DNA from 3 places in the Nonomuraea sp. CA-218870 genome. Region 2 is predicted to be linked to each of the others. Evidence: riboswitches for the same ligand, from Rfam matches in the RefSeq annotation. Region 2 holds a riboswitch; each other region holds the start of a gene.
The links. A riboswitch is a leader RNA that binds a small molecule or an ion and turns the genes downstream of it on or off. The one in region 2 is predicted to bind cyclic di-AMP.

Region 1 (2,191 bases), on a different contig from region 2:
TCATGCCGCCCATCGAGGCGCCCATCACGTGCGCGGCCGGCCAGCCCAGCGCGTCCATCAGCCCGGCGGCGTCCTCGGCCATGTCGTCCAGCAGGTAGGGCACGGGCCTGCCCGAGCCGGGCACGCCCGCGTCGTGCAGGTGGGTGGACAGTCCGGCGTCGCGGTTGTCGAACCTGACGACGTGGTGTCCCTGGTCGGCGAGCAGCTCGCAGAGCGGGTCGTCCCAGTGCACGAGCTGGGCGCCCAGCCCCATGATCAACAGGAGCGGGCGCCCGCCGGGAGAGCCGAAGCTCTCGTACGCGATGTCGATGCCATGGGCCGATGCGATCGAGGTCACGGCCCTAGAATGACATTCTGATGTGGGTCAAGCCAAGCTCAGCGGCGCAGGAGCTTGCGCAGCCGCTCGCGGCCCAGCACCAGGCCACCGCCGAGCAGCACCGCGCCGCCGACCACGACGGCGCCGGTCACGTTGCTCCGCTCGGTGGCCGCGGCGGCCTGGGCGGCGGCGCCTGCCGTCGGCCTGCCGTCCGCCATCGGCTCCACGGCGACCGCCTTCGGAGCCTCGGTCTTGGCGGGCTCGGTCTTGGCGGGCTCGCTCTTCGCGGGCTCGCTCTTCGCGGGCTGGGCTCCGGCGAGGGCGTTCGGCGCGTCCTGCTCGGCGTCCGCCTTGGCGCCGGCCAGGGCCTTGCCGTCCTCCGCCTTCTCCCCGGCCTTGTCCTCGGACTTGTCCTCGGCCAGGACCGGCGGGCTGGCAGGGTTGCGGTCCATGCGGCCCCAGGCGCCGGTGGAGAACGCCACCGGGTGGTTCTTCAGGCCCACGCCGTCGCCCCACTTGGTGATGACGTACTCGACCTTGATGTGGCCCTTGCCGCCGTTGCCGTCCACCATCAGCGTGCGCGGGTTGAACGTCCCACCGGTCAGGTCGGCGAAGGTCTTCCCGTCCAGGTCGAGCATGATGCCCCTGTTGGAGGGCGTGCCCGGACCGCGGTCACCGACGAAGAACGGCGCCTTCTTGCCGTTGTAGAGGACGTAGCCCTCGGTCAGCAGGGGCCAGCTGGGGCTGGCGGCCATGCCCTTCTGCATGGGCTTGCCGCTGGCCGGCAGCCCGGTGTCACCGGCGCGGCCGGAGCCGTCGTCCCAGAAGTAGGAGGCGGTGGTATCACCCTTGAGCAGGATCTTTTCGGTGCTCATGTCGAGGTCGGCGTGGGCGGCGCCGGAGCCGAACGCCAGCGTGCCGGCGGCGGCGACGAGCACGGCGAGGGAACGCATGCTGAAACGAGCGGGCATGAAAGCGCAAATCCTTTGTGAGGCAACAGCAAAACGCGCGCACGAAGGGCGTAGCCGGGCGTCAAGCCATGCGGACGCTACGCGGGGGCGCGACGAGAAAGATCAGGAAATGGTGCCGCTCAACCGGCGGCCGGTGACATCCCGCGATAGGGGGGACGTGCGCGGTGATACATCACGAAGAAAAGTCCTCTCCATCTCGCCTACCGGGTTAGCTGACGGGTTCGGACGTGGAGATGTTGCCCTACCGGCCGCAAGGGCCGGATTCACCCCAAGGAGATGGGTCCCCGGTTCCCGCGAGGCGCGGGATTCGGCGCCAGGCAGCGGCCTCTTCCTGGTGAAGAGTCATGGTCACCGCCTGGTAACGCTTACCAATTTAGCGGGCAAAGCGGACATATGCAAAGGTAAGCCCATGATTCGGGCGAAGATCTACCTATAAAAAGGGGGTACGGCATGCCGTACCCCCTCGGAACACCCGGTTTCAGCCGCCGCTCTTGCGCCTGAAGGACCGCTTGCCCGCAGCCGGACCATGAGTCCCGTGGACCTTGGAATGGTCGGCTCCCCTACCACCCCCGCCGGTGCCCGCCTGCTGGCCGCGCTTGCGTTCCAGAGCCTCACGGAACTTGCGCTTCATCTCGTCCTCGGGAGTCTCGTCGACTTCCGGCTCCGGTGTTTCCGCCATGAGGACCTCCTGGTGTGCGTACGGTCCCAGCTTCCCACGCGAACCTTGACCGCGCGAAACCGGGGATCATCACGAAACCCGCTCCGGCGGCTTGGTGTTGGCTTGACCCGATCCAGGAAACACCCCTGACATGCAGTCCGACCCCCCGGAGCGGCGGCGGTGAGCCCGCTCGGCTTCCTCGGCCGCGACCTCGCCGTCGATCTCGGCGCGGCCACCACCCAGATC
Region 2 (2,191 bases):
CGGGCTGAGCTTCAACGACTTCCTCGTCCACATGGCGCCGATGGTGATCGTGCTGATGGTGGTGTTCGTGGGCCTGTGCCAGTTGATGTGGGGGCGGTCGTTCCGGTACGACCCCGCCCGCGCGGCCGAGGTCATGGCGCTGAACGAAAAGGAGGCGATCGCCGACCGGCGGCTGCTGTGGCAGTCGCTGGCCGTGCTGGCGCTCGTGCTGACGGCCTTCGTGCTGCACCCGGTGCTCCACTACTCGCCGTCGGTGGTCGCGCTGCTGGGCGCCGGCGTGCTGGTGGGAGCCACCCGGGTGACCGCTGAGGAGTCGCTGGCCGAGGTGGAGTGGCCGACGCTGGTGTTCTTCGCCGGGCTGTTCGTCATGGTCGGCGCGCTCGTCCACACCGGGGTCATCGAGCAGATCTCCTCGGCCGCGGTCGAGGCCACGGCGGGCCGGCTCGACGTGGCGACGATGGGGCTGCTGGGCGGATCGGCGGTGCTGTCGGCGATCGTGGACAACATCCCGTACGTGGCCACGATGAGCCCGATCGTGGCCGAGCTCGTCGAGGCGAACGGCGGGGAGCCGGCGCAGGTGCTGTGGTGGGCGCTGGCGTTCGGCGCCGACCTGGGCGGCAACGCCACGGCGGTGGGCGCGGCGGCGAACGTGGTGGTGCTGGGCATCGCGGCGCGCAACGGCACGCCGATCAGCTTCTGGGAGTTCACCAAGTACGGGTTGATCGTCACGGGGGTCACCGTGACCCTGGTAGCGCCGTATCTGTGGTTCCGCTACCTCTAACAAACCTACTCAAAGGTAAAATATTCGCCCGGAAACCCCTATGCCATCGAGGATCCCGGCCCGCGCACCCCAGCACGACTTGCCTCGCTTCTTGCCCGGCTATTACCTTGGAGAACGTAGATGGCACGCGCTTGAGCAGCGCTTTGACGTAAGAACCCGCGCGTTGCCGATGTATTGCCGAGACCGCGCCCGCATGCGCAAGTCCGCAGGAATGCGGCGCGGCCGCCGAATCCGCTGTCAGGCGGAACCGGGGACCCACGTTTCTCCGGGGTGAATCGATCGCTCTTTACCTATGAGCGACCGTAGGGCACTTCCACGCCCGAACCCGTCAGCTAACCCGGTAGGCGGCATGGAAGCAAGGAGCAAACCCCGAGCATGGTCAAGCACATCCTCGATCGCCTGCCCAAGAACGTCGCCCGCCATACCGTGAGCGCGGCCGTGGCCCTGGGCGCCGCGTTCGCCGGCACCTCGGCCCTCCCGGTCGCGGCCGCGACGGCCACCCCGGCCCAGCCGCCCGCCGCGCAGCAGCAGAACCCGGCCACCGCCGTGACCGCGCAGAGGATCCTCCAGGTCGCCGAGTCGCAGATCGGCGTCAAGGAGAACACCGCCGGCGGCGGCACCAAGTTCCACCAGTGGTACATGTCCTCGCCGCGTGCGGCCGAGACCCTCGCCCGCGACGGCGGCGGCACGCCCGAACTGTACGCCAACGCCCCCTGGTGCGCGATGTTCGTGTCCTGGGTCGGCGAGCAGGCCGGCGCCCGGTCCACCGTCGGCTGGGACGCCTACACCGTCACCCACGCCCAGTGGTTCAAGGACAACGGCCGCTGGGGCACCGTGGCCAAGCCCGGCAGCGTCGTCTTCTTCGACTGGGGCGGCAGCAAGAGCATCAGCGCCGTCGACCACGTCGGACTGGTGAAGAAGGACAACGGCGACGGCACGATCACCACGATCGAGGGCAACACCGGCAACGGCATGGTCGAGGAGCGGATCCGGCCCGTCTCGCAGGTGACCGGCTACGGCTACCCGGAGTACAAGGCCGCCTGAGCGGCCCGGCCGCGGTGTCGCACGTACGCACCCGCTCTTGACGACGGCTTGGCGTGCCCTGCGACGCCTCCGGGGGAAACCCAGGAGGTGAAAGCACGTGCGACATGACGACGCTGCGCTATCAGCAGGACCCGGCGAAGATCAGAAGGTCGCCGCTCAGCGGGCGGCGGCTGCAACTGCGCCACGGTGAGGGCGACAAGCGTCACCTGACCAGCCTGCAAGGACTGTCGGCGCTGTCGCTGGACGCCCTCAGCTCGGTCGCTTACGGACCGGAGGCCGCGGCGCTCGTCCTGGCCGGGGCCGGAGCCGCCGCCGTGGCGCTGACCCTGCCGATCACGATCGCCATCGCGGTCCTGCTGCTGATCC
Region 3 (2,191 bases), on a different contig from region 2:
CGTGTTCGAGAACCGCTTCCCCTCCTTCTCCGGAAATTTTGGGACATATCAGGATGCCGGAGGGCTGAGCGAGGTCCGGCCCGGCGTGGGGCGGTGCGAGGTGATGTGTTTCACCTCCCAGCACGACTCCTCGTTCTCCCAGCTCTCCGACGACCGGGTGGAGCTGGTGATGGAGGCCTGGGCCGACCGTACGGCCGAGCTGTCCGCCCTGGAGGGCGTGGAGCAGGTCTTCTGCTTCGAGAACCGGGGCGAGGAGATCGGCATCACGCTGTTCCACCCCCATGGGCAGATCTACGCGTACCCGTACGTGACGCCCCGCACCAGGCTGCAGCTCGGCGCGGCCCGGCGCTACGCGGAGCGGCGGCCCGGACGCAACCTCTTCGCCGACGTGCTGGCGGCCGAGCGGGAGGCCGGGGTCCGGGTGGTCGCGGCCAACGAGCTGTGGACGGCGTTCGTGCCGGCGGCCGCGCGCTGGCCCTTCGAGGTGCACCTCTACCCGCACCGGCAGGCGGCCGACCTGGCCGCGCTCACCGGGGACGAGCGGGCGGCCTTCGCGCCGCTCTACACCTCGGTGCTGCGGGCCCTGGACGGGCTGTTCGGGGTGCCGATGCCGTACATCTCGGCCTGGCACCAGGCGCCGGTCCGGCAGGACCGCGAGCTGGCCTACCTGCATCTGGAGCTGTTCAGCATCCGGCGGGCGCCCGGGAAGCTGAAGTATCTGGCGGGGTCGGAGTCCGCCATGGGCGCGTTCGTCAACGACGTGCTCCCCGAGGAGGCGGCACTCATGCTTCGATCACAAGTAGATCACTAAGAGATTTCCGTTTGGCTCGCATTACTCGTGATCTACCATTAATATGCCTTCGAGCACGGCCGTAACGCCGTGTGAACGCCTAATCCCGGGCGAGCGCCCGGGAGCCGGGGACCCAACGCACCTGGGGTGAATCCACTTCGGTGGTAGGGCAACGCTCCCGTGCCCGAACCCGTCAGCTAACCCGGTAGGCAAGAGGGAGAGGACCCAGTACGTGGCGGCAGCGTCCCCCGCGCACCAAGCCATCGGTTTCGTCACCGCCGCGGCGGTGGCCTTCGCTCCTGTCCTGACCACGGTGACGCTGGCCTCGCTCACGGCCGCGCCCGCGGCGGCGGACCCCAAGCCGACGGAGCAGGAGCTGCGCAAGGAGTTGAAGCAGCTCAACGCGAAGGTCGACGGCCTGATCGAGCGCTACAACCTCAAGCGCGTCGAGCTGGCCGACGCCCGCAAGGCGGCCAAGGCCGCCGAGAAGCGGCTGGCCACGGCCGAGGCGGAGCTGTCGGAGGCCGAGCAGCGGGTCGCCGAGCTGGCTCTGCTGCAGTACCAGAATGGCGGCATGCAGCTGCCCACCCTGCTGACGCTGCCCGACGGCCGCGGCGCGGCCCTGCTGGAGCAGCTCACGGCCGAGCAGCAGGCGCTGGTCGACAAGGTGGCCGGAGCCCGCGACGAGAAGAAGAAGGCGGTCGACGACGCCGCCAAGCTGGCCGCGAAGATCGAGGCCGACGCCGCCGACGTGGTGGACCAGCGCGAGGAGGCCGAGGGCGTCATCGAGGACATCCAGAAGAGACTGGAAGATCTGGTGCCGTTCGCCACCGGCCGCCGTTCCGACGGCAGCTGGGCGCCGCAGCTCCCGTCGGGCTCCGACAACATCACGCCGCGCACCCGCCTGATGAAGACGGAGATCGCGAAGAACTTCGCGCTGCCGTTCAGCGTGGGCTGCTTCCGCGCCGGATCGAGCGGCGAGCATCCGCTGGGGCGGGCCTGCGACTTCATGATGAGCACGGGCGGCTCGATGCCGACGGCCACCCATGCGACGCTGGGCGACCGCATCGCCGAGTGGGCCATCACCAACCGGGCCAAGCTGGGCGTGAAGTACGTCATCTGGAAACAGCGCATCAACCACGGCTCGGGCTGGAGCGGCATGTCCAACCGCGGCAGCATCACCGAGAACCACTTCGACCACGTCCACATCTCGATGCACTGATAGGGGGACGAATAGCATCTGATGAGCTATTCGCCCCCTTGAAGAAGGCGTTTGAGCTGGTCGTCGCCCTGTGAAGGTGGCGTCCGTCGAGGTCGTCCTGTGTTTTGGTGCGTGGCCACCTGCCTGCCACTTTCTCGGTTCGCCGGACGGGATCTCGCATCAGATGCGAGCATGTCGCA

Region 1: it holds a riboswitch for cyclic di-AMP, as region 2 does, so the genes downstream of both, ACQEUU_RS33080 (hypothetical protein) here and ACQEUU_RS02585 (CHAP domain-containing protein) in region 2, are expected to answer to the same signal.
Region 3: it holds a riboswitch for cyclic di-AMP, as region 2 does, so the genes downstream of both, ACQEUU_RS35095 (coiled-coil domain-containing protein) here and ACQEUU_RS02585 (CHAP domain-containing protein) in region 2, are expected to answer to the same signal.

The regions. Positions count from the first base shown of each region.
Region 1 is NZ_JBNJMN010000002.1:943,782-945,972, reverse strand. Features, by position in the region: gene ACQEUU_RS33085 (alpha/beta fold hydrolase) at 1-337, opposite strand, end outside; gene ACQEUU_RS33080 (hypothetical protein) at 376-1,287, opposite strand; cyclic di-AMP (ydaO/yuaA leader) riboswitch at 1,470-1,610, opposite strand; gene ACQEUU_RS33075 (DUF5302 domain-containing protein) at 1,766-1,966, opposite strand; gene ACQEUU_RS33070 (rod shape-determining protein) at 2,126-2,191, shown strand, end outside.
Region 2 is NZ_JBNJMN010000001.1:529,925-532,115, reverse strand. Features, by position in the region: gene ACQEUU_RS02590 (ArsB/NhaD family transporter) at 1-781, shown strand, start outside; cyclic di-AMP (ydaO/yuaA leader) riboswitch at 995-1,143, shown strand; gene ACQEUU_RS02585 (CHAP domain-containing protein) at 1,157-1,825, shown strand; gene ACQEUU_RS02580 (APC family permease) at 1,930-2,191, shown strand, end outside.
Region 3 is NZ_JBNJMN010000002.1:1,384,967-1,387,157, reverse strand. Features, by position in the region: gene galT (galactose-1-phosphate uridylyltransferase) at 1-811, shown strand, start outside; cyclic di-AMP (ydaO/yuaA leader) riboswitch at 878-1,017, shown strand; gene ACQEUU_RS35095 (coiled-coil domain-containing protein) at 1,023-2,012, shown strand; gene ACQEUU_RS35090 (hypothetical protein) at 2,184-2,191, shown strand, end outside.